Linked DNA regions of Bosea sp. 685. The protein of the gene in region 2 interacts with the protein of the main gene of each other region in a pairwise test. Links are inferred from orthologs where the notes say so. Each region holds a gene or a part of one and is shown on either strand. Other genes may lie near its edges. The genes, in order: RMR04_RS14065 and RMR04_RS04820.

What was found.
Region 1: the proteins of RMR04_RS04820 (region 2) and RMR04_RS14065 interact in binary tests that used the Escherichia coli proteins (3 or more experiments, as listed by UniProt). The link is inferred for Bosea sp. 685 from one-to-one orthologs.

The regions. Positions count from the first base shown.
Region 1 is NZ_CP134779.1:2,664,816-2,679,020, forward strand. What follows is about bases 5,784-8,762. They hold RMR04_RS14065 (sulfate/molybdate ABC transporter ATP-binding protein), read right to left. Parts: upstream 7,807-8,762; coding sequence 6,760-7,806; downstream 5,784-6,759. Other genes in these bases: RMR04_RS14055 (sulfurtransferase), read right to left, coding at 5,784-6,262; RMR04_RS14060 (OsmC family protein), read right to left, coding at 6,259-6,696; cysW (sulfate ABC transporter permease subunit CysW), read right to left, coding at 7,821-8,714; cysT (sulfate ABC transporter permease subunit CysT), read right to left, coding at 8,707-8,762. Also shown: RMR04_RS14025 (CaiB/BaiF CoA transferase family protein), read left to right, coding at 1-887; RMR04_RS14030 (UbiH/UbiF family hydroxylase), read right to left, coding at 894-2,069; RMR04_RS14035 (hypothetical protein), read right to left, coding at 2,124-2,267; RMR04_RS14040 (quinone oxidoreductase family protein), read left to right, coding at 2,405-3,379; RMR04_RS14045 (hypothetical protein), read left to right, coding at 3,490-3,867; 30S ribosomal protein S12 methylthiotransferase RimO, read right to left, coding at 3,974-5,293; more of RMR04_RS14055, read right to left, coding at 5,393-5,783; more of cysT, read right to left, coding at 8,763-9,555; RMR04_RS14080 (sulfate ABC transporter substrate-binding protein), read right to left, coding at 9,556-10,593; siroheme synthase CysG, read right to left, coding at 10,858-12,315; RMR04_RS14090 (hypothetical protein), read right to left, coding at 12,312-12,479; RMR04_RS14095 (DUF934 domain-containing protein), read right to left, coding at 12,557-13,078; RMR04_RS14100 (nitrite/sulfite reductase), read right to left, coding at 13,065-14,205. UniProt on the Escherichia coli protein: Part of the ABC transporter complex CysAWTP involved in sulfate/thiosulfate import. Responsible for energy coupling to the transport system.
Region 2 is NZ_CP134779.1:804,265-818,363, forward strand. The notes cover bases 4,440-7,312. They hold RMR04_RS04820 (glutamate-5-semialdehyde dehydrogenase), read right to left. Parts: upstream 6,561-7,312; coding sequence 5,319-6,560; downstream 4,440-5,318. Other genes in these bases: rsfS (ribosome silencing factor), read right to left, coding at 4,440-4,511; RMR04_RS04815 (nicotinate-nucleotide adenylyltransferase), read right to left, coding at 4,693-5,322; proB (glutamate 5-kinase), read right to left, coding at 6,661-7,312. Outside these bases: RMR04_RS04790 (divergent polysaccharide deacetylase family protein), read right to left, coding at 1-774; RMR04_RS04795 (S41 family peptidase), read right to left, coding at 946-2,289; RMR04_RS04800 (murein hydrolase activator EnvC family protein), read right to left, coding at 2,289-3,653; 23S rRNA (pseudouridine(1915)-N(3))-methyltransferase RlmH, read right to left, coding at 3,713-4,192; more of rsfS, read right to left, coding at 4,212-4,439; more of proB, read right to left, coding at 7,313-7,785; RMR04_RS04830 (cold-shock protein), read left to right, coding at 8,111-8,320; rpsU (30S ribosomal protein S21), read left to right, coding at 8,477-8,740; RMR04_RS04840 (DUF6481 family protein), read left to right, coding at 8,827-9,204; RMR04_RS04845 (hypothetical protein), read left to right, coding at 9,665-9,976; RMR04_RS04850 (fasciclin domain-containing protein), read left to right, coding at 10,274-10,831; RMR04_RS04855 (DUF1028 domain-containing protein), read right to left, coding at 10,990-11,721; RMR04_RS04860 (DUF1801 domain-containing protein), read right to left, coding at 11,922-12,332; RMR04_RS04870 (TetR/AcrR family transcriptional regulator), read right to left, coding at 13,490-14,099. UniProt on the Escherichia coli protein: Catalyzes the NADPH-dependent reduction of L-glutamate 5-phosphate into L-glutamate 5-semialdehyde and phosphate. The product spontaneously undergoes cyclization to form 1-pyrroline-5-carboxylate.

The DNA.
Region 1 (14,205 bases), 1.9 Mb from region 2 along the record:
TGACGCCGCTGATCACGCGCGCCGATATCCTGATCGAGCAGTTCCGGCCCGGCGTGATGGAGCGGCTCGGTTTCGGCTTCGAGGCGTTGAAGGGGCTCAATCCACGCCTGATCTATTGCTCGATCAGTGGCTTCGGCCAGACCGGCCCGCGCGCGCAGGAAGCCGGCCACGACATCAATTACCAGGCTATCGGCGGGCTGCTCAGCCAGTCGCTGAAGCGCGGCGCGCCCGCGCCATTGCCGCCCGCGCTCGTCGCCGATATCGGCGGCGGCACGATGCCGGCCGTGCTCAATATCCTGCTCGCCTTGCGCCAGCGCGAGCGCAGCGGCGAGGGCTGCCATCTCGACATCGCCATGTCGGACGCGATGCCGGCCTTCGCCTGGTACGGCATGGCGCAAGGCCAGGCGGCCGGACGCTATCCCGCCGGCGGGGAGGGTCTCCTGACCGGGGCAAGCCCGCGCTATGGGCTCTATGCCACTCAGGACGGCTGGTTTCTCGCGGTCGGCGCTCTGGAGCCGAAATTCTGGGACGGCTTCTGCGAGGCGGTCGCTCTTGAAGAGCGCTTGCGCGACGACAGAGCCGATCCGGCCGCCACGAAAGCCGCCATCGAAGCGATTATCGCATCCGCCCCCGCAGCGCATTGGCGCGATCTGCTGGAGCCGCTCGATTGTTGCTGCACGGTCGTGCGCACGCTGGAGGAGGCCGTCACGGACCCGCATCTGACCGCGCGCGGCCTGCTTGATGCACAGGCCGAGGAACCGGGCGGACGGCGCCTCGTGTCGACGCCGCTGCCGCTCGCGCCGGTCTTTCGCAATCGGGCCCAGGCTTTGCGCAAGGTTGCCGCTAGCGGCGCGGAAACGGATGAACTGTTGAAGCCCACGGGGTAGCGCGCTTCAGCGGGCAGTCCCGCCCGCCAGCCCCTGCCGCATGACGAATCGGCGCAACGGGCCGATCCGCGACAGCGCCAGAAGCCCGGCACCGCGCAACAGATCGGCCGGCAGCAGATCGGTCAGCAGCGTGCGATTCAGCGCATCGACCGCGCCGGTGCGCAAGCGCACATCGCTCTGGCGCGCCCGGTCATAGGCCGCCATCACGACATCGTCGCCCGGATCGTCCGAGCCGAGCAGCGCCTCGCGCAAGGCCATCACATCGCGCAGGCCGAGATTGAGGCCCTGTGCACCGATCGGCGGAAACACATGCGCGGCCTCGCCGACCAGCGCCATGCGGCTGGCTGCGAACCGCTCGACCGAAAGCCCGCCCATCGGAACGCGCCCGCGCGGGCCGGCAAGGCTCATCGCGCCGAGCAGCGAATGCGTCTGCGTCTCGACCCGGCGGGCGAAGCCGGCATCATCCAGCGCGGTGACCGCCTCTGCCTCGGCAGGGTCGAGCATCCAGACCAGCGATGAGCGTCGGCCGGGCAGGGGCACCAGCGTGCAGGGTCCCTTGCGGGTGTGGAACTCGGTCGAAGTCTCGTTGTGGTCGCGGCGGTGATTGAGGATCGCCGTCAGCGCGGCCTGCGGATAGCGCCAGTCGCGCGCGGCAATGCCCGCGGCGGCGCGCACCCGCGATTGGCGACCATCGGCCCCGACGACGAGGCGGGCGCGCAACGGCGAAAAGCCCTCGCCGGTGAGCGTCACGCCATCCCGATCCGGGACGATCGCCGAGACCAGGCTTTCGACCAGCCGGATGCCGCCATGCCGGCGCGCCGCGCTCCCCAATGCCGCCACAAGCTCGGCGTTCTCGACGTTCCAGCCGAAAGCTTCGAGCCCAGCCTCGGAGGCCCGGAATTCGACCGGCGGCTGGCGGAACAGGCTGCCGGTGTCGTCGACGAGCCGCATCACTTCCAGCGGAGCGGCCTTGCCGGTGAGCGCATCGGTCAGCCCAAGCTCGGCGAGGAGCCGCCAGGAGCCGTCGAGCAGGGCCACGGTGCGCCCGTCGCGCGCCGCGGTGAGGGGGCCGAGCACCGCGACGCGCCGCCCGTCCTTGGCCAGCGCGAGCGCGGCAGTGAGACCGACGGCCCCGGCGCCGACGATCGCGACATCGACATCGTGATCTTCAGAAGAACTCATGCTGTGTCGCTAGCTGAAGCGGGCGGACTTGGCCATCGGCCGCCGCGTCGCAGCTCAGGCGTTTGCGACCGTGAGGCCGGCCGGAGCATCGGCCTTCAACCTGTCGGAGCCATAGCCTTCATGTAGTGCCGAAACGAGCTTGGGAGCGAACTGCGTGAGGATATCGGCATCGCCGCTACGGACCATCGGCTCGGTCATGTCACGCGCCCGCCCCGTATGTGTAAGTTTCGCGAGGCCGACTCGGCGTCCCACGCCGGTCCCCCGCGCAGTCCAGCCGTTGCACGGGACGGATGCAAGTCCCTATGGTCTCCTGACCAAGTCAGGGAGTTGAATTCATGGTCAAGGCCATCCGCGTTCACAAGGTCGGCGGCCCCGAAGTGCTGCAATGGGACGATATCACGCTGCCCCAGCCGGGGCCGGGCGAGGTGCTGGTCAGGAACCGCGCCATCGGCCTGAACTTCATCGACACTTATTTCCGCACGGGCCTCTACGCCGTCCCGCAACTGCCCTTCGTGCCCGGCAATGAGGGAGCAGGCGAGGTTCTGGCGGTCGGTCCCAATGTCACCGAGTTCAAGCTTGGCGACCGCGTCGCCTATGTCGCGACGCTCGGTTCCTATGCCGAGGAGCGCATCGTCGCGGTTAATTCGGTCGTGGCGCTGCCGGATGCCGTCTCCTATGAAGCCGCCGCCAGCATGATGCTGAAGGGCATGACGGCGGAATACCTGCTCCACCGCACCTATAAGGTGAAGTCGGGTGATACCGTGCTCGTCCATGCCGCGGCCGGCGGCACCGGGCTGATCCTGTGCCAATGGGCCAAGGCGCTGGGCGCAACCGTGATCGGTACGGTCGGCTCGACGGAGAAGGCCGCGCTCGCCAAGGCGCATGGCGCCGACCACACCATCCTCTACCGCGAGGAGAACTTCCCGGCCCGCGTCAAGGAGATAACCGGCGGCAAGCTCTGCGCGGTGGTCTATGACGGCGTCGGCAAGGACACCTTCCTGCCCTCGCTCGATTGCCTGAGCCCCTTCGGCGTGCTGGCGAGCTTCGGCAACGCGTCTGGTGCTGTCGAGCCCTTTAATCTCGGCCTGCTCGGGCCGAAGGGCTCGCTCTACGTCACCCGGCCGACGCTCTTCACCCATATCGCCAAGCGCGAGACCATGATCGAGATGGCGGCCAATCTGTTTGGAGCCGTCGCGTCTGGCGCCGTCACCGTGCCGGTCAACGCGACCTTCGCGCTGCAGGACGCTGCCAATGCCCATCGCGCGCTTGAAAGCCGCGGCACCACCGGCTCGACCGTCCTGATCCCCTGACGCGAGCTTTGAAGCCGGTTCGAAAAAATCGAACCGGCTTTGAACCCGCCTGGCCCGGCCTGCGACCAATGAGGGTCAGCACATGCTGATCCTCATTCGGGAGACAGGTCATGAACCGGACCATTCGTTTCGCGGGGCTCGTCTTGGCTTCGCTCACCATCTCGACCGTCGCCATGGCCCAGCAGGGTGGCGGCGGAGGCCGTGGCGGCGACGGCGGCGGCAGCAATGGTGGCAACGGAGGAGGTGGCGATCCCTCGATCCTGCAGCTGCTGCGCGAGGATCACGCCAAGGCCCGCCTGACCCGTGCGGTCGAGTTGCGTCGCACTGGCACGGGCTGCCTCACCCATGTCTGTAACGAACCGCCGCCGCAGCGTCAGCGGCCCGTGCAGCAGGTCGCGGACACCAGCAATGCCTGCGCCGGCGGTGAGGTCTTCGCGGTGCGCGGCCGGGGCGGACAGATCATCCGCCATTTCTGCGAATATCCGTGAAAGTCTCAGAGCGTTTTCGAGCGAAGTGGACACCGGTTCGCGTGAAGAAAACGCGTCAAAACAAAGGTCTAGAGCAATTTTCGATCCAATTGGATCGAAAATTGCTCTAGACCGCGACGCCGTGCAAGTCATAGGCGTCGGCCCGCTCGATCTTCACCGTGACGATGTCGCCGGCCCGAAGCGGCCGGCGGCTCGCGACATAGACATTGCCGTCGATCTCGGGCGCGTCCCATTTCGAGCGGCCCTTGGCGACGGTCGGGCCGACCTCGTCGATGATGACGGAAATGCGCTTGCCGACGCGGTTCTTGACGATGCGCTTGCTGATCTCGGCCTGCGCCTTCATGAAGCGGTGCCAGCGCGCCTCTTTTTCCTCTTCCGGGACCAGAGCGAGGCCCAGATCATTGGCCGGCGCGCCCTTCACAGGCTCATATTTAAAGCAGCCGACGCGCTCGAGCTTGGCTTCCTTCAGCCAATCGAGCAGGAACTGCACATCCTCCTCCGTCTCGCCGGGGAAGCCGACGATGAAGGTCGAGCGGATGGCGAGATCCGGGCAGATCTCGCGCCATTTGCGCAGGCGGTCGAGCGTCCGGTCCTGGTGAGCGGGCCGCTTCATCGCCTTGAGAACATTGGGGGAAGCGTGCTGGAAGGGGATGTCGAGATAAGGCAGGATCAACCCTTCCTGCATCAGGGGAATGACCTCGTCGACATGCGGATACGGATAGACGTAATGCATCCGCACCCAGATGCCCATCTGGCCTAATTCGCGGGCGAGCTCGAAGAAGCGCGTGCGCACCTCGCGATCCTGCCACATCGATGGGGCGTATTTGATGTCGAGGCCATAGGCGCTGGTGTCCTGCGAGATCACCAGCAGTTCCTTGACGCCGGCCTTGACCAGCTTCTCGGCCTCGCGCAACACCTCGCCGATCGGCCGCGAGACCAGATCGCCGCGCAGCTTGGGGATGATGCAGAAGCTGCAGCGGTTGTTGCAGCCCTCCGAAATCTTCAGATAGGCGTAATGGCGCGGCGTCAACTTGATGCCCTGGTCCGGGACAAGGTCGACGAAGGGGTCGTGCCGTGGCGGTACCGCCTGGTGCACGGCCGAGACGACGCTCTCATAGGCCTGAGGGCCGGTGATCGCGAGTACGTTCGGGAAGGCATCGCGGATCTGCTCGGGCTCGGCGCCCATGCAGCCGGTGACGATGACCTTGCCGTTTTCCGACATCGCCGCCCCGATTGCCTCCAGCGATTCCGCCTTGGCACTGTCGAGGAAGCCGCAGGTGTTGACGATGACGAGATCGGCGCCTGCGTGCGACTTGCTGAGCTCATAGCCCTCCGAGCGCAGCGAGGTGATGATCCGCTCGGAATCGACCAGGGCCTTGGGGCAGCCCAGCGAAACGAAAGAGATTTTCGGCGCGACGGCGTTCATCGGCAGGCGACTCGACAATTCTGAAAGGAAGCGGCGCGGCATGGCTCGCACACGGCGCTTCCTTTGAACCGTTTCAGTCTGTTTGGCAAATCCGGCAGGTTATGCCGCTGCTTCCGTCGAAACCGGCCGCTCCGAATCCTGCGTCCAGTCGGTCATCGAGCCATCATAGAGCGCGACCTCCTCCCGGCCGAGCACCTCGGACATCACGAACCAGTTCAGCGCCGCCGTGTGGCCGGTGTTGCAATAGGAGATCGCCGGCCCGTTCGGGACGCCGGCAAACAGCGCGGACAGATCGCCGACCGGCTTCAGCGCGCCTGTGTTGGGATCGAAGGCCTCGGCATAGTCGCGCGAGACCGCCCCGGGGATATGCCCGGCGCGGGACGCCTCGGCGGCTTTCTCGCGGCCCTCGAAATAGCTCGTTGAACGCGCATCGACCAGGGTCGCGAGCTTGCCGCGCGAAGCCACGAGGGTTGCGTCAGTATTGCTGCGCAGCTGCTGTTGCATCACGACCAGATAGGAATCGGTCGATTTCGGAGCGGATGGCCCGGTTTCGACCGGGCGCTGCGGATCAGCGCTCCAGGCCTTGAAGCCGCCGTCGAGAATGGCCTGTTGGCCGTGGCCGATCAGCTTCAGCGTCCAGTAGATTCGCGCGGCGGCGGCAAAGTCGGTCGCGCTGACGCCCGCCGGCACGATGACGACGTCATCATGCGGCTTGATGCCGAGCCTTCCTGCGAGCGCGGCCAGATGCTCAAGCGACGGCAGCATGCCTGGCGCATTACCGACCTTGGCGCGCCAGCCATCGGTGGCATAATCGCTGTGCACGGCGCCGGGAACATGTCCCGCTTCATAGGCAGCCTTGCCGCCGCCGTCGACCGAGGAGCGGATGTCGACGACGACCAGATTGCTGTCGCCCAGGCGCTGACTGAGAGCTTCGGGCGTGATCAGTCCGGAGAATTGGGTTTTGCTCATTCGGCCGCCACCTTCTGCAATTCGTCGACAACATCGAGCGTGTAGCTCATCTCGGCGGTCGCCCCGAGCATGATCGAAGCCGAACAGTATTTTTCCTTCGACAATGTGACGGCCCGCTCCGCCTTCGCCTGCGACAGCCCACGCCCGGTGATCTTGTAGGCGAGGTGGATCTTGGTGAAGACCTTGGGATCCTCCGTGGCGCGTTCCGCCTCGACCTCGACGTCACAACCAGTGACGCTCTCGCGGCCCTTTTTCAGGATCTGCACGACATCGAAGCCGGTGCAGCCGGCCAGCCCGATCAGCAGCATCTCCATCGGCCGGATGCCGATGTTGCGGCCGCCATATTCAGGAGCGCCGTCCATCATCACGGCGTGGCCGCTGCCGGCCTCGCCCATGAAGGCCATGCCCTCGACCCATTTCGCCCGCGCTTTCATCGTTCGCTCCTATGCAAATCACTCGCGTAGGCTAGCGGCTGGAGAAGGCCGAAGCGAGACCGCTCAGGCTGCCGCGAACAGACTGCCATGTGTGATGCGCAAGCGGATGCGCTCGCCAATCGCCGGTGCGACCTGGCTCGCCAGATCCACGTCGAGGCGTTTCGCCAGCCCCTGGACCGCGACCTCGGCGCGTCGCAGTGGGCCGTTCCGGCGCAGATGCTCGACCACGCCGGGCAGCGCCAGCGGCAGATCGTCGACGATGCGCAGATGCTGCGGCCGGACATAGAGCGCGGCCTGTCCGCCCTGGTTCTGCGACAACCCGCCCAAAACCGGTCGATCGCCGAAAAAGGCCTGGCTGCCGACGACTTTGACCGGCAGCTTGTTCACCTCGCCGAGAAATTCGCAGACAAAGGGCGTCGCCGGATGGTCGTAGACATCATCTGCCGAACCGACCTGCTCGATACGGCCGTCATTCAGGATCGCGACGCGATCGGCGAGTTCCAGCGCCTCCTCCTGATCATGCGTGACGAAGACGGTGGTGTGTCCGGTGCGGCGGTGCAGGTCGCGCAGCCAGGCGCGCAGATCCTTGCGGACCTTGGCGTCGAGCGCCCCGAAAGGCTCGTCGAGCAAGAGCACCCGCGGCTCGATCGCCAGCGCCCGAGCCAGCGCCACACGCTGACGCTGGCCGCCCGAGAGCTGGCTCGGATAGCGCTTGTCGAGGCCGGGCAATTGCACGAGTTCGAGCAGGTCGCCGACGCGTTTTCTGATCTCCGCCGGTTCCGGTCGTTGCGCGCGCGGGCGCGACTTCAGGCCGAAGGCGACGTTCTCTCCGACCGTCATGGTCCTGAACAGGGCGTAGTGCTGGAAGACGAAACCGATCCGCCGGTCGCGCAGCGAGAGATCGCGCATATCGGTCTCGCCGAACAGCACGCGGCCCTGATCGGCCTGTTCGAGGCCGGCGATCAAGCGCAGCAGTGTCGTCTTGCCGGAGCCCGACGGGCCGAGCAGGGCGACGAGCTCGGCAGGCTGGATGTCGAGCGAGACGCCGCGCAAGGCAGCGAAAGCGTCGAAGCGTTTCTCGATCGATTCGATGGTGACTGCGACCGACATGCTTGCGTCCTTCATCAATGGCGGCGGCTGGCGGCGATGGAATCCGAGTAGCGCCATTCCAGCAGCGTCTTGAGCGCGAGCGTGACGAGCGCCAGCCCTGCCAGAAGCGAGGCGACGGCAAAGGCCGCTGCGCTCATGTACTCGTTGTAGAGAATCTCGACATGCAGCGGCATGGTGTTGGTCAGCCCCCGAATCTTGCCGGAGACGACCGCAACCGCACCGAACTCGCCCATGGCGCGCGCATTGCAAAGCAGCACGCCATAGAACAGGCTCCACTTCACATTGGGAAGCGTGATCGTCAGGAAGGTTCGCCAACCCGAAGCGCCGAGCGTCAGCGCCGCTTCCTCGTCGGCCGAACCGAGCGATTGCATATGCGGAATCAGCTCGCGCGCGACGAAGGGGAAGGTCACGAACACTGTCGCCAGGATGAGACCGGGCAGGGCGAAGACGATCTGCACGTCATTGGCCTTGAGCCAGGCACCGAAATAGCCTTGCGCGCCGAAGAGCAGCACGAAGACGAGGCCCGAGATCACCGGAGACACTGAGAAGGGCAGGTCGATCAGGCTGATCAGCAGGTTCTTGCCGCGAAACTCGAACTTGGCGATCGCCCAGGCGGCTGCGATGCCGACGACGACGTTGAAGGGCACGGCGATACCGGCGACCAGCAGGGTGAGATGGATCGCCGCGACCGCATCGGGCTCGGTCACGGCCGCCTTGTAAGCCGTCCAGCCGCGCGCACCCGCCTCGACGAAGACCGAGGCCAGCGGCAACAGCAGGAACAGCGCCAGAAAGGCGAGCGAGACCCCGATCAGCACGGCCTGGACGACAATGCCTTCGCCGCGGATGCGGCGCGTATCACGCTTGCGGGCCGTTTCGGTCCGGAATTGGGGCAGAGCAGCATCAGACATCGCCGAACCTCCGGCGAGCCCGGGCCTGAATCAGGTTGACGAAGAGAATGAGGCCGAAGGAAATCAACAGCATCAGCATCGCGACGACAGCGGCACCGGCGTAGTCGAATTGCTCCAGCCGGATCACGATCAGCAGGGGCGCGATCTCCGAGACCATCGGCACATTGCCGGCGATGAAGATCACCGAGCCGTATTCGCCGACCGCGCGCGCGAAGGCGAGGACGAATCCGGTCAGCAACGCCGGATAGATCGGAGGCAGGATCACCGTGAAGATCGTGCGCCAGCGGCCGGCCCCGAGCAGCGCTGCGGCCTCCTCGACGTCGGCCTGCATCTCCTCCAGCACCGGCTGCACGGTGCGCACGACGAAGGGCAGGCCGACGAAGATCAGCGCCACCATCACGCCGAGCGGCGTATAGGCGACCTTGATGCCATAGGGCGCCAGCAAGCTGCCGACCCAGCCATTGGGCGCATATATCGCCGCGAGCGCGATACCGGCCACCGCCGTCGGCAAGGCGAAGGGCAGGTCAACCGCCGCATCGACGAAACGACGACCCGGAAACTCGTAACGCACCAGCACCCAGGCGAGGATCATGCCGAAGACGGCGTTGACGCAGGCGGCGAAAAGCGCTCCCAGAAAGGACAGGCGCAGCGCCGCCAGCGTCCGCGGCGAGGTTGCGACCGCCCAGATATCGGCCGGGCCGGCGCTTGCCGCCTTCAGCGCCAATGCCGCCAGCGGCACGAGCACGATCAGGGACAAGGCGCTCAGCGTGATGCCGAGCGCAATGCCAAAACCAGGCAGGATGCTCGGCTGCCGCCAAACTGAGGTCGCCGCCGCCATCAGCTAGCGCGCCGGCTTGTAGAGCTGGTCGAAAGTGCCGCCGTCGCCGAAATGGGTCGGCTGCGCCTTGGCCCAGCCGCCGAAATCCTTGTCGATCGTGACCAGCTCAAGCTTCGGGAAATTCGCGATGTCCTTGGGGTCGGCGGCCTCGACATTGCGCGGGCGATAATAGTTCTTCGCGATGATCGCCTGGGCCTTTGGCGTGTAGAGGAATTCGAGATAGGCCTGTGCCTCGGCCCGGGTGCCTTTGGCGTCGACATTGGCGTCGACCAGCGCGACCGGCGGTTCGGCCAGGATCGAGAGGCTCGGCACGACGATGTCGAACTTGTCGGCGCCGAATTCATGCAAGGCGAGGAAGGCCTCGTTCTCCCAGGCGAGGAGCACGTCGCCGATGCCGCGCTGGGTGAAGGTCGTGGTTGCGCCACGCGCGCCGGTGTCGAGCACGGGCACGTTTGCCAAAAGCTTGCCGATATAGTCGCGAACCTTCGCCTCGTCCTTGTTGAAGGCCTTGTCGGCATAGGCCCAGGCGGCGAGATAGTTCCAGCGCGCCCCGCCCGAGGTCTTCGGGTTCGGCGTGATGATCTGCACGCCCGGCTTGACCAGGTCGCCCCAGTCCTTGAGCGCCTTGGGGTTGCCCTTGCGGACGAGGAAGACGATCGTCGAGGTGTAGGGCGAGGAGTTGTTGGGCAGGCGCGTCTGCCAGTTCTCCGGCAGCTTCTTCGAGCGCTGCGCGATGGCGTCGATGTCGCCGGCCAGCGCCAGCGTCACGACGTCGGCATTGAGACCGTCGATGACGGTGCGGGCCTGCGCACCCGACCCGCCATGGGACTGGCGGATGGTCGTGATCTTCTTGGCGTTCTTCGCGTTCCATTCGGCGATGAAAGCCGCATTGAGGTCGCGGTAGAGTTCCCGCGTCGGGTCGTAGGAGACGTTCAGCAACTCGGTCTGGGCGCGTGCGCCGGCCACGACGCCAAAGCACAGGGTGAAGGCCCCGAGCACGAGCCCGGCTCTAAGCACACGGCGAAAGATAGGTTGCGTCATGTCAGGGCTCCGTTGCGATCAATGCCGGAGGCTCCCTAGGAACCACCGACATTCGTTCTGAATAACAAACGAAACGTACTGAATTTTCGCACCAGCCTCAACGGCATGCTGCAGCAGGCCCGTTCCAAACTTGAACCCTATGGGAGAAAACGCGTCTCCCTTGAAGGCGTTCCACCGTATTTTTGGTCAGGCAATTTTCCGCGCAACGAGGTTTGCGGACAAATCAGGCATAAATTCAAATAGGCCGTTGTCGCGGCGCCGAACTCAGGCCCGGCGCAAATCCTGCGTTGCGCTGGTGGCAGCCACCGCCCCCAGCGCATGCCCCACCAGGACGAGCACAGGCCCCTTGGCCGGCAACTGGGCGAGCATATCAGGCAATGTCGCGATCGTCGCGGCCAGCCGGACTTCGTCCGGCCGTGTCGCCGCCAGCACGGCGACGGCTGGCGTCTGCGGATCGAGCCCGGCCGCCACGGCACGGTCGCGGAACCCTGCGAGCGTGGCGCGCGCCATGTAGATCACTGTCGTCGCATAGGGGTCGGCCATGGCCTGCCAGTCGAGATCGTCAGGCAGGTCGCCGCTGCGGGCATGACCGGTGACGAATTGCAGGCGGCGCGCATGGTCGCGATGGGTCAGTGAGAGGCCAAGCGAGGCTGCGGCCCCTTGTGCCGCCGAGATGCCGGGCACGATGGCGACCGGGATATTGGCGGCCGCGCAGGCCTCGATCTCCTCGCCGGCGCGGCCAAAGATGCCGGGGTCGCCGCCCTTGAGGCGCACGACATGCTTGCCCTGGCTCGCCAGCGCGACGATCAGGGCGTTGATGTCGCTCTGTTTGACGGACGGGCCATAGCCGGTCTTGCCGACCAGCATGCGCTTGGCTTCGCGGCGGGCGAATTCCAGCACGCCAGGCGAGACGAGGTCGTCATACAAGATGATGTCGGCGCTCTGCAGCGCGCGGATGGCCTTCAGCGTCAGCAGTTCCGGGTCGCCCGGGCCGGCGCCGACCAGGGTCACCCGACCGGTGCCGTCATGGGCGCTTTCGAGTCGGTCGAGCGCGCTGAAGAGGTCGCTCCTGTCGATCTCGCCGGGGTCACGTTCGGGAGCTGCGATGGCGCGCGCCGTGAAGCGCTCCCAGAAGGCGCGGCGAAGCGCGAAAGGAAGCTCGCGCAGCTGCACGGCGGGCCGCCAGTCCTTGGCCGCCTGCGCCCAGCTCTTCAGCCCGGCCGGCAGCAATCCCTCGATCTTGGCGCGAATCGCCTGCCCGAAGACGGGCGCGGCACCGTCGGTGGAGATCGCGACGATCAGGGGCGAACGGTTGACCAGTGAACCGAAGGCGAAATCGCAGAATTCAGGCTTGTCGACGACATTGACCGGCACGCCGAGCTGCCGCGCAGCCGCCGCGAAGGCGCGCGCCTCAGTGAGATCCTCGATATCGCCGATGGCAAGCGCTGCGTCGGCCAGATCGTCAGGCTGCCAATGCCGGGCAACCACGGTCACGCGGCCGGCTGGCGGCTCGTTGGCGAGGGCCGTAAAGCGGTCAGCGGCATCGCCGGCGAAAACACGGAGGTCGGCCCCGGCCGCCGCGATCAATTCGGCCTTCCAGAGCGCGCTCTCGCTGCCGCCGGCGAGCACGACCTTGCGTCCTTCCAGTTTGTGGAAGAGCGGCAGCGTCGCCAGCCTGTCGATGCGGCGCGCGGTGGTCGGCTCTGGTTGTCTTTCGCTCATCGCGTCGCTGTGGTGGCTCTGACATCCGTGGGGCGCGTCTCGCCCCCCGCTGGCGGCATCAGCAACCAGAAGACAGCCAAGAGCACAATGATAAAGCGAAAGCAAAGATCGAACCAGCGCTCATGGGGCTGCTTCGGAAGCAGATTTGCGATCTCGCTGTCCATGCTGTCCTCCTTCAAACCGCGCAATGTCGCCGGTCCGGCGGCGCTGTCTCTGTCGGCCGCGCCGGGCGCCATCGCGTTTAAGACGCGGCGAGGCGGCCGGCGGCGCGGGCCGTGCGGCGCTGGTCGAGAATGTTGTGGCTGTCGCCATAGCCGCGCTGATAGCCATGGCTGATCTGGCCCACGGCCTTGAGCCATTGCTCGACCGGCTGACGCGCCGCGCTGGCCTCGGGCAGTTCGATTTCGTCGAAGCCGCAAGCCAGCGCATAGGCGAACTGGTCGGCGATCAGCGGGCCGCTCGCACGCAAGGTTCCGGTGAAGCCATGATTGCGGATCAGCTTGGCGAGGCTGAAGCCGCGCCCGTCCGAATAGGCGGGGAAGCTGACCGCGATCAGCGAGAGCTGGCGCAGCACCAGCTTGAGCTCGGCGATGCGGATGTTGTTGGGGATCACGACGCCGATGCGCTGGTCGCGCGTCTTGTGTTGCAGAGCCTCGGTCAGCGCCTCCCAGGGCACCAGCGCCTGCGAGAGATTGTCGATCCCTGAGCCTTCGCTGCGCGTCCAGGCGTCGACCTTGGTGCCGTTCCGATCAAGCAACGGCATGGGCAACCTCCTGGAAGGCGGCCTTGAACGGGGCAAGGCCGATGCGGCGGACGTTCTCGATGAAGCTCTCGCCCTCGGCCCGCTCGGAGAGATAGACGTTCACGATCCGCTCGATCGCGTCGGGAACATCCTCCGCCGCGAGGCCGGGCCCCAGGATCTCGCCGATCGCGGCATTCTCGGTGGCATCGCCGCCAAGCGTGATCTGATAGGATTCGATCCCGCGCTTCTCCAGGCCGAGAATGCCGATATGGCCGACATGGTGATGGCCGCAGGCGTTGATGCAGCCCGAAATCTTGATGTTGAGCTCGCCGATCGCCTTCTGGCGATTGTCATCAGCGAAACGATGCTGGATCGCCTGCGCGATCGGGATCGAGCGTGCCGTCGCCAGCGCGCAGTAATCGAGCCCGGGGCAGGAGATGATGTCGGTGATCAGGCCGATATTGGCGCTTGCGAGCCCGGCTTCGCCGAGTCTCTGCCAGATCGCGAAGAGGTCGCGCTGGCGGACATAGGGCAGGACGAGATTTTGCGCATGGGTCACGCGGATTTCGGCTTGCGAATACTGCTCGGCGAGATCGGCGACGAGCCGCATCTGGTCGGAGGTCGCATCGCCCGGCGCCTCGCCAACGGGCTTCAGCGAGATCGTCAGCGCCGCATAGCCTGGCGCCTTGTGCGGGATCGTATTGACTTCGACCCAGCGCGCGAAAGCGGGGTTGGCGGCTTTCGTCGCTTCCAGCACCCGGCTTATCGCCGGCAGAGCCTCATAGTCCGGCGCCTTGAAATAGGCGGCGATGCGCGCGACCTCAGCCGGATCAGCGTTCACCGACGGCCCGTCGAGCCGCGCGAACTCCTCCTCGACACGGCGGCGGAACTCCTCGACACCGATCTCGTGGACGAGGATCTTGACCCGCGCCTTGTATTTGTTGTCGCGCCGGCCCTCGAGATTATAGACCCGCATGATCGCCTCGAGGAAGGCGAGCAGATCATCCTTGGGCAGGTAGTCGCGCACGACCTTGCCGATCATCGGGGTGCGGCCGAGGCCGCCGCCGACGCTGACCTCGTAGCTGACTTCGTGGGTATCCGGGTGGCGGCGCAGGCGCAGGCCGATGTCGTGCGCCTTGATCACGGCG
Region 2 (14,099 bases):
GTCGATATTCTCAGCCGCCTTCGGGCCGGTCAGCAGGGTTTGCGGGCCAGGGTCGTTGTCGGGATAGTCGAACGGCTCCATCGGCACCTGGAGGAAGATCTCGTGGCCCTCGCCGCGCGCACGCTGGACCGTGCGCTCCAGCTCCGGACCATAGGGCGCGAAGGCCAGCGACACCGCGCCCGGCAATTTGGCGATGGCGTCGGCAGTGCCGCTCTGGCTGATGCCGAGGCCGCCGACGAGGAGGGCTATCCGCCCTGCCGGCTTGGTCGTGGGCTGCGGCCCGAGCGGGCGGGCATAGATCTGGGCGGGCGTCGCGCCGTCGGGGCCGGTCTTCGGCAGCAGGCCGTAGCGCGTGCGCTCGACCAGCCGGCTGTCGGGGGAGGGGGCGAGCTTTATCGTCGCAGGGCTGTCGGGAATGGTGATGACGATCGAGCCAGGCGCTTCCGCGCCTGCGCCCGGGCGCACCACGGTCACGCCGGCTTCGGTTTCTAGCTGACTGGCGCTGGCCTGGGTCCGGAGTTCCGGAGTGGAAGTCGTCGGAGCGGACGATGAGGCTTGCGATTGGGGGCTACGCTTTTCGATCAGCGCCGTCGCCATCGGCTCGCCGCCATCGGGATCGCGGCGCGTCGCGATGAGGAGCAGGAGAGCGATGACCGCAAGGCCCACAGCGCCGCTTGCCCCCATGGCAAGCCAAAGGCCCCATGGTTTGCCATGAGGCGCGGGGCGATTCTGGCCGAGCGGCCGATTGAGCTCGGTGAGCGGCGTTCCGGCCAAGGGCAGCCGTCCTCAGCTAAGAGAGCAAAGACTTTAAGCAAGCATGCCGGTCCCCGAGAGCGAGTCCGGTTCCCGGCAGCATGATCGCGCGGCCCGAATCAACGGCCCGCGCGCCTAGTCTTGTCGTGTGGCGAGCCGCGCGTCGAGTGCCGGGCGGCGCGTCTCCCGTGCTCAGTTCGGCTTCGGCGCCTCGGGGGCCGGCGTCGGCGCGGGTGCGGCGGCGTCCTTCTTGACGCCGCGCAGCAGGTCGAGTGCCGCGATCAGCTGCGTATCCTTCAACGGATCGTTGGGCACGTAGGAGGCCGAGCCGGACTGCTCTTCCTTGCCGTCGACCGTCTTGAGATGGCCCTTGAGGGAGGCCTCGCCCTTGCTTTCGCCGAGCTTGTCCTTGAGCTCGGCTGGGATCTCCTGCGCGACCTCGACATCGGGCGTGATGCCCTTGGCCTGGATCGAGTTGCCCGACGGCGTGTAGTAGCGCGCCGTGGTCAGGCGCAGGCCGCCATTGGCGCCGAGCGGGATCACGGTCTGGACCGAGCCCTTGCCGAAGGAACGCGTGCCCATGATGGTCGCGCGCTTATGGTCCTGCAGCGCGCCGGCGACGATTTCGGCCGCCGAGGCGGAGGAGCCGTTGATCAGCACGACGACGGGCTTGCCCTTGGTCAGGTCGCCGCCCGGCTTGGCGTTGAAGACCTGGGTCTCCTCGGCGTTGCGGCCGCGCGTCGAGACGATCTTGCCACGCTCGAGGAAGGCGTTGGAGACCAGCACGGACTGGTCGAGACGGCCGCCGCGATTGTTGCGAAGGTCGATGACGTAGCCCTTGATCTTGTCCTTGCCGATCTCGCTGTTGACCTTCTCGATGCCCTTGCGCAGGCCGTCATAGGTCTGCTCGCTGAAGGTGCCGATGCGGATATAGCCGACGTCGTTTTCGACGCGTTCCTCGACAGCCGGCACCACGATGGTGGTGCGGGTCAGGGTGAATTCGAGCGGATCGGTCTTGCCCGGGCGCTCGATCTTGAGCTTGACCTGGGTGTTGATGATACCGCGCATCTTCTCGACCGCCTGGGTCAGGCTCAGGCCCTTGACCTCGTCGCCGTCGATCTGGCGGATGATGTCGTTGGAGAGGATGCCGGCCTTGGAGGCGGGCGTGTCGCGGATCGGCTTGGCGACCTTGAGGACGCCGTCCTCCATCGTCACTTCGATGCCGAGCCCGCCGAACTGACCGCGCATGTCGGTGTCCATGTCGCGGAAGCTCTTGGCGTCGAGATAGCCCGAATGCGGATCGAGCGAGGAGACCATGCCGTTGATGGCGGCTTCGATCAGCTTCTGTTCATCCGGCTTCTCGACATAATCGGTGCGGATCTTCTCGAAGATGTCACCGAACAGGTTGAGACTGCGATAAACCTCGGCGGAGGCCGCGACCGCGCTGGTCGAGGTGAACAGCTTTGTCTGGGTGACCAGACCGGTCAGGCCGGCGCCCATGACCGCACCGGCGAAAACGAGGGAAACCTTGCGCATCATCCGCGAACCTTTTCGCCTTGCGGTTTCGTCCACCACGGCGTCGGATCGACCGAAACGCCGTCTTTTCTGAACTCTATATAAAGAACCGGTTGCCCGGTTCCAGAACCTACGATCGTCGCGGCAGCTTCCGACGTTTCGCCCATCACCGCAACCGGTTCTCCCGCGAGGACGAACTGATTCAGCGATACGTCGATGCGCTGCATTCCGGCCAGCAGCAGATAGTACCCCCCGCCGGCATTCAGGATCAAGAGTTGCCCGAAGGAGCGGAAGGGACCCGCATAAACCACCCAAGCGTCCGAAGGCGCCGAAACTAGGGCGTTGGGGCGCGTACTCACAGATATTCCACGCGTCGTGCCGCCTGCGCCGTCACTTTCGCCGAAACCACGCAATTGTGATCCCGCCGCCGGCAGGGGAAGCAAGCCCCGTGCCTCGGCGAAGGCGATCTTGGGCGCGAGCCGTGCGGGGTCCTTGAAGGCGAGTGCGGCCATGCGCTGGCGCTGCTCGCGGGTTTCCGATTCGAGGGCCTGGCGCGCGGTCTCGGCGGCGCGATTGGCCGTCGAGATCTCTTTTTCCATGCGTTCGACGAAATCGCGCAGGGAGCGCGCCTGCGCCGCGAGCTCGCCACTGACGCTGCGCTGCTCCTCGACGTCGCGTGCGGCGCCCGCCTCGCGCTCGCGCCTGGCTTCGATCAGCGAGGCCAGGCGCTGGCGTTCCGTCGCCAGCCCTTCCAATTCGGTGCTGATCGCCTTGCGGTCGCCGGTGATGTTCTCGCGCAGGCGCACCAGTTCGCCGAGATCGGAACCCAGGATCTCGATCTCCTGGCGCAGATCGGGCACGACCGCGCCCAGCAGCATCGAGGCCCGCACCGCCTCCAGAATATCCTCCGGGCTCACCAGCACCGCCGGCGGCGGACGCCGGCCGATGCGCTGCAGCGCCGCCAGCACTTCGGAGATCAAGCCGCGCCGGCCTTCGAGCGAACGCCGGATCGCCGCTTCGCTGGATTGCAGCAGGCCCAGCCTGTCCTCGATCGCGCCGATGCGCCGCTCGACGGCCTGGGTGCGCTGCGTCGCCTCGAGCAGGGCCTTGTTGAGGGCGGCGCGGTCGGCGCGGATGCCGGCGATCTCCGCCTCCAGCCTGCCGCGCGCCTCGACATTGCCGGCCAGGCGCTCCTCGATGGCCTTGAGCTCGGCCTCGCGGGCCTGTTTCTCGACCTGCTTGGCCTGTGCCTCGCGGGTCAATTGCTCGGGGTCGGGGGATTGAGCGGCGGCTGGGAGAGAGGCGATGAACAGGGCCAGTGACAGGCCAGCAAAGGCTTTGCGGGCCAGCCTGCAGGATGCGCGGAAGCCTTTATCCGATGGCATGCCTCGATGCCACGAGCGGGCCGGGCTGCGACATCCGCGAATCAGGGGCCGGAATAGTCTCATGCGCGATGATAGGGGTGTCCGGCGATGATCGTCATGGCTCTGTAGAGCTGTTCGAGCGCCAGCGCGCGCACGATCTGGTGCGGGATGGTCAAGGCCCCGAAGGCGATCGTCAGATCGGCCCGGTCGCGGATCTCGTCGCTGAGCCCGTCCGCGCCGCCGATGACGAGGTTGGCCGCCGCCGTGCCGGCATCGCGCGCAGTGGCGATCCTGGCCGCGAAGGCGTCGCTGCTCAGGCTGCGGCCGCGCTCGTCGAGCGCGATCAGCAGCCCGGGCGCGAGTTTGGCGGTGATGGCCTGGGCCTCGTCGCGCTTGCGCTCATCGGGCCGGCGGCCGCGGCTCTCGGCGAGCTCGACGATCTCGGGGCCGGACAAGCCCAGCCCGCGCCCGAGCGCCAGCGCGCGCTCGCGGTAGCGCTCGCACAACTCACGTTCCGGCCCGTCCTTGAGCCGGCCTATGGCGATGATGGCGAGGCGCAACGGCGCGCGTCTCGCTGCCTTAACTGACGAGGCGCTCGTTGGGCCTGTCGGCGCCCCACATCTTCTCGAGATTGTAGAACTGGCGCACTTCCGGGCGGAAGACGTGGACGATGATGTCGCCGGTGTCGATCAGCACCCAGTCGCAGGCCGGCATGCCCTCGACCTTGGGCGTGGGCAGGCCCGACGCCTTGAGGGCTTCGACCAGGCTGTCGGCGATGGAGGCGACATGACGGTTCACCCGGCCCGACGCGATGATCATCGCGTCAGCCAGTGAGGTCTTGCCGACGAGGTCGATGACGGTGACGTCTTCGGCCTTCATCTCTTCGAGAACATGCAATGCGAGGGCTACGCTGTCGGCGGATGGGTTTTCCGACACAGCGGCCTGGGGAAGCGGCTTGGGCTCGGCTTCACCAAGGGTTGAACGGTTCAGTTCCGTATCCTCTCGATCACGACGCGCTCACAGCGCGACGTGGTCAAATTACGCTCAGCGAGGCTAAAATTCAATCGGTTTCGGCCTGTTCGCGTAATTGCGTGGAGGAGAGCCCGGAGCGGCGGCCGTGCAGGAAGATCCAGGCCGGCGGCTTCGCACCGGCGAGCGCGGCGCCCTGGCTTTCCGAAATCCGCCAGCGTGAGAGCCAGTTGGCGGCGGGCGAGGCGACGGAGCTATGGGTCGAGCCCGGCCGGTCGATGATCGCGATCGGCATCATCCGGGCGATCGCGCGCCACTCGTTCCAGTGATGGAAGCTGGCGAGATTGTCCGAGCCCATCAGCCAGACGAAGTGGACGCCGGGGCAGCGCAGCTTCAGCGCGCGCAGCGTGTCGGCGGTGTAGCGGGTGCGCAGCCGCGCCTCGATTCCGGTGACATGGATGCGGGCATGGTCGGCGATCTCGCGCCCGAAGGCGACGCGCTCAGCCAAAGGCGGCAGGGCGGCGTTGTCCTTGAGCGGGTTGCCGGGCGTCACCAGCCACCAGACGCGGTCGAGCTGGAGCCGGCGCAGCGCGGTCAGGCTCGCCATGCGGTGGCCGTCATGGGCCGGGTTGAAGCTGCCGCCGAACAGGCCGATGCGCAGGCCTGGCGCATGGGGCGGCAGCCGCAGATGGTCGCTGCTCACGGCGAGATTCTGCGTCACGAACGAATCTGGCCGTCGCCATGGACACGGTATTTGAACGAGCAGAGCTGTTCGACGCCGACCGGCCCGCGCGCATGCATGCGGCCGGTCGCGATGCCGATCTCGGCGCCGAAGCCGAATTCGCCGCCATCGGCGAACTGGGTCGAGGCATTGTGCAGTACGATTGCCGAATCGACCTCGGCGAGGAAGCGCCGGGCGGCCTGCGCATCGTTGGCGACGATCGCCTCGGTATGATGCGAGCCGTAGCGCTCGATATGCTCGATCGCGGCGTCGAGCCCGGCGACGAGCTTCACCGCGATGATGCGGTCGAGGAACTCCGTCGCCCAATCCTGCTCGGTCGCGGGGCTGACGCGGGCGTCGAGCTCTTGCGTCGCGGCGTCGCCGCGCACGGCGCAGCCGGCGTCGAGCAGGGCGCTCACCAGCGGTTTCAGATGCGTCGCCGCGCAGGCCTCGTCGACCAGCAGGGTCTCGGCCGCGCCGCAGACGCCGGTGCGGCGCAGCTTGGCGTTGAGGGTGATGTCGCGGGCCATGGCGAGACCGGCGCTGGCATGGACATAGACATGGCAGTTGCCGTCAAGATGGGCGAAGACCGGCACGCGAGCGTCGCTCTGGACGCGGGCGACGAGGCTTTTTCCGCCGCGCGGCACGACGACGTCGACATGGCCGTCGAGCCCCTTGAGGATTTCGCCGACCGCTGCGCGGTCGCGGGTCGGCACGAGCTGGATCGCGTCGGCAGGCAAACCCGCCGCCTCCAGCCCCTGGCGCAGGGCAGCAGCGATCGCAGACGAGGTGCGGAAACTGTCGGAGCCGGCGCGCAGGATCGCGGCGTTGCCGCTCTTCAGGCAGAGCGCGCCGGCATCGGCTGTGACATTGGGGCGGCTTTCGAAGATCACCGCGATGACGCCGAGCGGCGTTGCGACACGCTCGAACCGCAAGCCGTTGGGCTGCGTCCAGTTCGCCAGCACACGGCCGACCGGATCAGGCAGGGCGGCCACGGAAGCGACGGCCTCGGCCACGCCGTCGAGGCGGGGCCGGTCGAGCAGCAGCCGGTCGATGAAGGCGGGGTTCTGGCCATTGGCCTTGGCGTCGGCGATATCGAGCGCGTTCGCTGCGAGGATATCCGCCGCGCTTGCGCGCAGGACGTCTGCCATCGCAATGAGCGCGGCGTCGCGTTTTGCCGCCGAGGCGAGCGCGACCAGGCGGGCGGCGGCGCGCGCGCGCCCGCCGAGATCGCCCATCAGCGCCGCGACATCGCCGCGCTCCTTGTCGGAAGAGACCACGCGCAGGGCGCTCTCGCTCGTCATGACCGGCCTATCCAAACCTTTATGCCTTCAGACCTTAGCCGACGCCCAGCGCCATGTCGTCCCGATGGATCATCTCGGCGCGGCCGGGATAGCCCAGTACCGCCTCGATGTCGCGCGAGGCCTTGCCCAGCACCAGCGCCGCCTCGTTTGCATCATAGGCGACGAGCCCACGTCCCAGCACCGCACCTTGCGGATCGCGGATCAGGACGGCGTCGCCGCGCGCGAAATCGCCCTCGATCCGGCTGACGCCGACCGGCAGCAGGCTCGCCCCGCCGCGCAGGGCCCGCGCCGCACCCTCGTCGACATGGAGCGCTCCGCGTGGCTCGAGCGAGCCGGCGATCCAGGTTTTCCGAGCGGTCGCGGGGGTGGAGGCGGTCAGGAACCAGGTGCAGCGCGCGCCATCGGCGATAGCACTGAGCGGGTTCTTGCCCCGTCCGTCGGCGATCAGCATATGCGTGCCGCCGGCGGCTGCGATCTTGCCGGCCTCGATCTTGGTGCGCATGCCGCCGCGCGAGAGTTCGGAGGCGGCGCCACCCGCCATGGCGTCGATCTGCGGCGTAATGCGCTCGACCAGCGGGATATGGCGTGCGCCGGGATCGCTGAGGGGCGGGGCGGTATAGAGACCGTCGATATCGGAGAACAGCACCAGCAGGTCGGCGCCGGCCATGGTCGCGACGCGGGCGGCGAGCCGGTCATTGTCGCCGTAGCGGATCTCGGCGGTGGCGACGGTGTCGTTCTCGTTGATCACGGGGATCGCACGCAGATCGAGCAGGCGGCCCAGCGTCGCGCGTGCATTGAGATAGCGCCGGCGCTCCTCGGTATCGGCGAGCGTCAGCAGGATCTGGCCGGCGGTGAGGCCGTGATGACTGAGCGCCTCGGCCCAGGTCCGGGCGAGCGCGATCTGGCCGACGGCCGCCGCCGCCTGGCTTTCTTCCAGCCGCAATGGGCCCGCGGGCAGGCCGAGCACGGTCCGCCCGAGCGCGATCGCGCCCGAGGAGACGACGAGCACATCGGCGCCGCGCTGGTGGAGTTCGGCGAGGTCCTCGGCGAGCGCGGCGAGCCAGGCCTGGCGCAAGCGGCCGCGCGCCCGGTCGACGAGCAGGCTGGAGCCGACCTTGACGACGATACGGCGGAACTGGTTCAGTGACGGCGTCTTCACGGCTGCGACCGGTTTGAACTTTCAGGACTTGTCGAACTTTCAAGCCTCGTTGAACTTTCAAGACTTGCAGCTTTGGCTGTTGGCGAAAACCGCGCGCTTGTAAAGCGCCGCCGATGGCGGCGTGGCCATGCCGAAAGCGGTTTCATCTGCTGGTTGCATTGACAAGGGCGATTCAAGCGCTCATATGGAGCCTGTCGATATTTAGGCCGAACGACGTGGCCCCGCGCATGAGAGTGCGCCTGCTGACGACCTTCACCGCTCAAAAAATCGAAAATTGGCGTGTGAGTGATCACGCGCTTCCACATACTTAGCGAAAGGTTTCGTTATGGCCGCTGGCACAGTTAAATGGTTCAATTCCACCAAGGGTTTCGGCTTCATTCAGCCGGATGATGGCGGGCAGGACGTGTTCGTCCACATCAGCGCCGTCGAGCGCGCTGGCATGCGCGATCTCCGGGAAGGTCAGAAGATCTCCTACGAGATGGTTCAGGACAAGCGCTCGGGCAAGATGTCTGCCGACCAGCTCCGCGCCGAGTGAGCCGCTAAGCCGCATCGGTCGGCATCGGAATTTGGGTTCGGCGACCACGGATGTACTGGCGCCTGAACCTTCCGGTTCAACGATGATGCGGTTCGATGAGGGGTCGGGGTTCATAGCCCGGCCCTTTTTCCGTCACTATAAATGCAGGAGACAGGCATGCAGGTTCTCGTCCGCGACAATAATGTCGACCAGGCCCTCCGGGTCCTGAAGAAGAAGATGCAGCGCGAAGGCGTCTTCCGCGAAATGAAGCGCCGTTCGGCTTATGAGAAGCCGTCCGAGAAGCGCGTCCGCGAAAAGGCCGACGCCATCCGCCGCGCCCGCAAGGTTGCGCGCAAGCAGATGCAGCGCGAAGGCTTGATCGCCGCGCCGAAGCCCAAGCCGAAGCCGGTCCGCGCTGGAGGCGCAGCGCCTGCGCGTTGATTTGGATACCAATTCGGCGCGATCTGGATTATTGGCCCCTCGCGGGGCACAGATCGCGCCCGTGACAACACGAGAGAAGGCTAGCCTTGAAGAACCCGAACGACCGCAGCTTCACTGATCGCAAGGCCAATTCCTCGGCCGCCAAGCAGGCGCTCCTTGAGCGTTTCAAGGCGAGGCCGGGTCCCGATGACCCGATCATGCAGCAGCGCCGCGCGGAGCGCCAGGCCATTGCCGATGCGCGCGCGGTTCGCGATGCAGAAAAGGCCGCCGCCCGGGTCGAAGCCGAGCGCCTGGCCGCCATCGAGGCCGCCCGCCTCGCCGAGGAAGAGCGCCTGGCCGAGATCGCCCGTGAAGTCGCCCGCAAGGCCGAGCAGGCCCGCCGCGACGCCGAGCGTCCGCGCAAGGTGCTGCTGGAAGCCGTGCAGTACGCCCAGCTCCGCGCCGCCGGCAAGGGCCGCCGCTGATATCAGACGATTGCCAGGGCGATGTCCGGTCCGTTTGGATCGTACGCTTGCCCTGGATTCTTACTTTTAGCGCATTATCTTGAAGTGAAGCGGTCAGATCCGCCTCGCTTGACGATGCTCTAGAGCAGTTTTCGATCCAAGTGGATCGTTCAACCGCTCTGGCTTCTTTGTATTAGAGCGTTTTCTTCACGCGAACGGGTATCCACTTCGCTCGAAAACGCTCTAGCTGACGGGGTTCTCGCTCGCGGCCGATCGGCGGCAGGAGGCTCGGCAGTCGACGATTCCGGCTTTGGCCTTTGCGCCTCGGCCGGCGTGACACGCCTCCTCTCAGAGAGACGGGTCGTTTCGGGCCGCACGGTCCAAAACGCGAATTCGCCTCTCGGCTCATAGCGCAGCATCGGAGCGAGCCGCCATGGCGACGCGAGGACTCTCCGCCGACGAAATCAAGCGGCGCGCGCAAATGGCCTTCGACAAGGCCGATGCACGCAAACAGGAAGCATCGCGCGCGATGGAGGCCGAGCAGGCCGAACGCGACGCTGTGATGCAGAAGACGGCTCGCCTGCGTGCGCAGCGCCTGGCCAAGGAAGCGGTGGAAGCCGAAACCGCGGCGATCGTCGCCGCTGAGCAGGCGCAAGCCAAGGCTGAGCAGATCGAAGCCAAGGCCGCGGCGAAAGCCGCCAAGACCAAGGCGAGCACCGACAAGATCGCCAAGGCGGCGGAAAAGCTCGCCAAGGCCGCCGAGAAGGCAAAGAAAGTCGCCGCGCGCGCCTAAAGCGTTTTCGAGCGAAGTGGCCGCCGGTTCGCGTGAAGAAAACGCATTAAAATAAAAAACGAGAGCAATTGAGCGATCCGACTGGGTCGGAAATTGCTCTGGCCGTCTGAGGCGCCGCCGTCGAGCCGCCCCGCAGGGCAGGCTCGCTTCACGAGAGCGTGACAACGGCTGTGCGCCGGCGCCGACATGCATCTGCGCAGCGCATCCCGGGTTAACCGGTTCGACCACCCTCCGCGACGGGTCGTCGAACCGAAAAGGTCTCACCCCAGAGATCTCAACCCGACAGGAGCAAGCGCCATGCGCTTCGTCACACGTCTCATGCTCGCCGCCACGTTTGCCCTTGGAGCTGCTACTCCGGGCCTTGCCCAGAACGTCAAATATGTCGGCGGCGCGGCAATGTATCCGCAGAAAAACATCGTCGAGAACGCGGTCAATTCGAAGGACCACACCACCCTGGTCGCAGCGGTCAAGGCGGCTGGTCTCGTTGATACGTTGATGACGCCGGGGCCGTTCACGGTGTTCGCACCGACCAACGCCGCCTTCAACAAACTCCCGCCTGGGACGGTCGCGACGCTGGTCAAGCCCGAGAACAAGGCGATGCTCACCTCGATCCTGACCTATCACGTTGTTTCCGGCCTCTATACCTCGGCCGATCTGATGAAGCTGATCAAGCAGGGCGGCGGCGAGGCCAAGCTGAAGACCGTCAACGGAGAGACGCTTTCGGTACTGCCTGGCCGCAGCGGCAAGAGCTTGTTCATCGCCGATGCCAAGGGCCACACCTCGCGCATCACCATCGCCAATGTGATGCAGTCCAACGGCGTGATCCATGTCGTGAACACGGTCGTGACGCCCTGAACGGTGCTGTTTAGAGCAATTTCCGATCAGATTTGATCCTTCAATTGCCCTGGGCCCTTGTCTAAACGCGTTTTCTTCACGTGAACCGGTGTCCACTTCGCTCGAAAACGCTCCAAGCAATATGGAAGCCCGCCCGGCCTGTGCCCGGCGGGCTTTTGCTATTGCGGCTCGGGATGCCTGGCATTCCAGGCCTGGGCATAATCATCGCACATCCGGTAGACGGTCTCGCGATCTGTGCAGCCGGATGGCTGTGAGCGGGACGCCAAGGCCTTCTGGAAGGGTGCATATCCCTGATGCGCCAGCCGCCACAGGCGGCGAAGCTCACTGAGCGGGTCGGTGTGGTCGTCAATGCGGAGATCGAAGCTCGCAACCGGCCCTTCCGACCAGATGCGCATGGCGCAGGATTGCCGGCCGCGCTTGTCGCCGCCCGCCTGTTCGCCCGCCTCCATCGCCACGAGCAGGCGCTCGTCGAAGTCGAGGCCGGGATTGGCCAGATAAGCCCGCAGCGTTGCTTCGACGACCTCCGGCCCGGTCAGCATATTCCCGGCGACTGAAACATGTGGGCCCGCCACCGCGCCGCTCCAGCCAATGCAATCGGTGCCCGTATAGGATGCGGCATTGCCGTTCCGATCCACGACATGGAGCTGCCGATGGGAGCGCCCCTGGTCGGCGAGCGTCAGGGACGCGACGATGTCATGCGAGGAACACCCCTCCTGCAGCATCCTCAACCCATCCACCCCATAGAACGGGTTGGCGAAGGCTTGCGTGGCGAGAACCCCTGTTCGCCCCGCGCCGTAGGGAACGACCGCACCGACTGCGAGTGCGCGCGAGGCGCAAGCCACACCAAAGGCGCCGGTTCTTTCGTCCTTCGCGACGATGGACCATGTCATGAAATCCCCCCGGGTATCAGTTCCGGCCCTTGTCACCCTGATAACGCCGGGCTGCAAGCCGGGTCCGAAACGGGTTGGAGGGGATTGTCCAGCCAAGTCTCCGCCAGCCAAGTCTCCGCCAGGCAGGTCCCCGCCAGGCAGGTCCCCGCCAGGCAGGTCCCCGCCAGGCAGGTCCCCGCCAGGCAGGTCTCCGCATTGGACTACGGAGCTGAAGGTCCGTTCAGGGCCACAGCAGCACGGATGAGCGCCTTGAAGGCATCTGGGTCGATGTCATCGCCCTCATGGAGATCGATGGCGCGTCTGGTGTTGCCTTCGAGGCTGGAGTTGAACAGGGCTGACGGATCATCGAGCGAGGCGCCCTTGGCGAAGGTCAGCTTGACCAAGCTTTTATAGGTCTCGCCGGTGCAGATGATGCCGGCGTGTGACCACACCGGCACGCCCCGCCATTTCCACTCCTCGACCACGTCCGGGTCCGCCTGCCTGATGAGCGCACGGATATGGGAGAGCGTCTTGCCTCTCCAGTCGCCCAATTCCGCGATTTTCGCATCGATCAATCGCGCAGGGGATTCGCTCGAAGGGGATTCGCCCGTGGTTGGTGCACTCTCTTTCATATCGGCGCTCCTCCTCGGCTGCTTCTTCTATGCGTTCGATGGCGTCGCAAGACACTCTGCCAGCGCCTCCGTCAGACGGTCGAGCTCCGGCTTTGACCCGATGGTGATTCGGATGAAGCCGGATAGGCGCGGACCGGAGAAATGTCTCGACGAGCACGGCGCGCTCGCGCAGCGCCGCAGACAGAGCCTGGCCGGTGTGGCCGGGGTGGCGGGCGAAGACGAAGTTGGCGCTGGACGGCAGCACATCGAAGCCAAGCCGGATCAGAGACGCGGTCAGGCTCTCCCGATTGGCGATGATGGCCGATCGCGTCTCTTGGAAATAGGCCTCGTCCTGGATGGCGGCGATGGCGCCGGCCTGGGCCGGGCGCCCGAGCGGGTAGGAGTTGAAGCTGTCCTTCACCCGCGTCAGGGCTTCGATCAGAGCCTGGTCGCCAATCGCGTAACCGACGCGAAGGCCGGCGAGCGCGCGCGATTTCGACAGGGTCTGAACCACCAGCAGATTGGGATGGTCGCGGATCAGGGGAATGGCGCTGTCCGCACCGAAATCGACATAGGCCTCGTCGATCACCACAGGTGCGTCGGCCCGCGCGCTCACGAGCTGTTCGATCTCCGCCCGCGGCAGCGCGATCCCCGTCGGCGCGTTCGGGTTGGGAATGATGATGGCGCCGCCCCGGTCGAGATAATCGGCGATGCGGAGGCGCATCGCGTCGTCGAGCGGGACCGTCTCATGGGCGATGCCGAACAGTCGGCAGTAGACGGGGTAGAAGCTGTAGGTGACGTCGGGAAACAGCAGCGGCCCGGGCTGCTTCAGCAGCGCCGCGAAGCTGTGAGCGAGCACCTCGTCCGAGCCGTTGCCGACAAAAACCTGTTCGGGCGCGACGCCGTGATGTTCGGCCAGCACCTCCCGCAGGCGCGTGGATTGTGGGTCCGGATAGAGGCGCAGCGTGTCGGTGGCGGCGGACCGAATGGCTTCGAGCACCATCGGGGATGGCCCAAACGGGCTCTCATTGGTGTTCAGCTTCACCAACCCTGGAATCCGCGGCTGTTCTCCCGGCACATAGGGCGACAGACCCCGCGCAAGCTCCGACCAATAGCGGCTCATGCAAGCCTCTCCCGCTGCCATCTCCACCGCGTGATGAGGGTTCGGATTTCTGCGGTCAAGTTCGCGGCCCCCTGGCTGCGGCGATCAGGGCATGCGCCATTTGAAGGAGGATCGCCGTCGCGTCGTCCTCGGCCAGAATCTGGGAGCTGACAAAGGCCCCGTTGATGACCACCGCCAACTGGGCGGCAAGCTCGTCGGGCCGGTCGAGCCGCAGGCGCTCGGCGATGCCGCGCAGACGGCGACGCAGTTCCTGCTTATGCGTTCGGGCAACGATCCGGGCCGGGTGATCCTCGTCGGGGAACTCGGCGGCGACGTTGAGTTGGGGACAGCCGCGATAATGGGGGCGGCCAACCCGCTCCCCGATCCAGGCCATGTGCGCCGCGAGCTCGGCTTCGCCGTCCTGTCCATGGCGCGTCGCCACGCGATCCCAGCACGCCCAGAAATCCTCATCCTCCCGCTGCAGGAACGCGGCGATGAGATCGTCCTTCGTGCGAAAGTGACGATAGAGGCTCGTCTTTGCGATGCCTGCCACCTCGACGACCAGATCGACGCCGACAGCGCGCACGCCCCGGCGGTAGAACAGGTCGGAGGCGATCGCGAGGATCCGCTCGCGCATGTCGGCCTGGCCGGTTTCCGTGCTGGGCCGGCCGCCCTCCTGCTCAGTC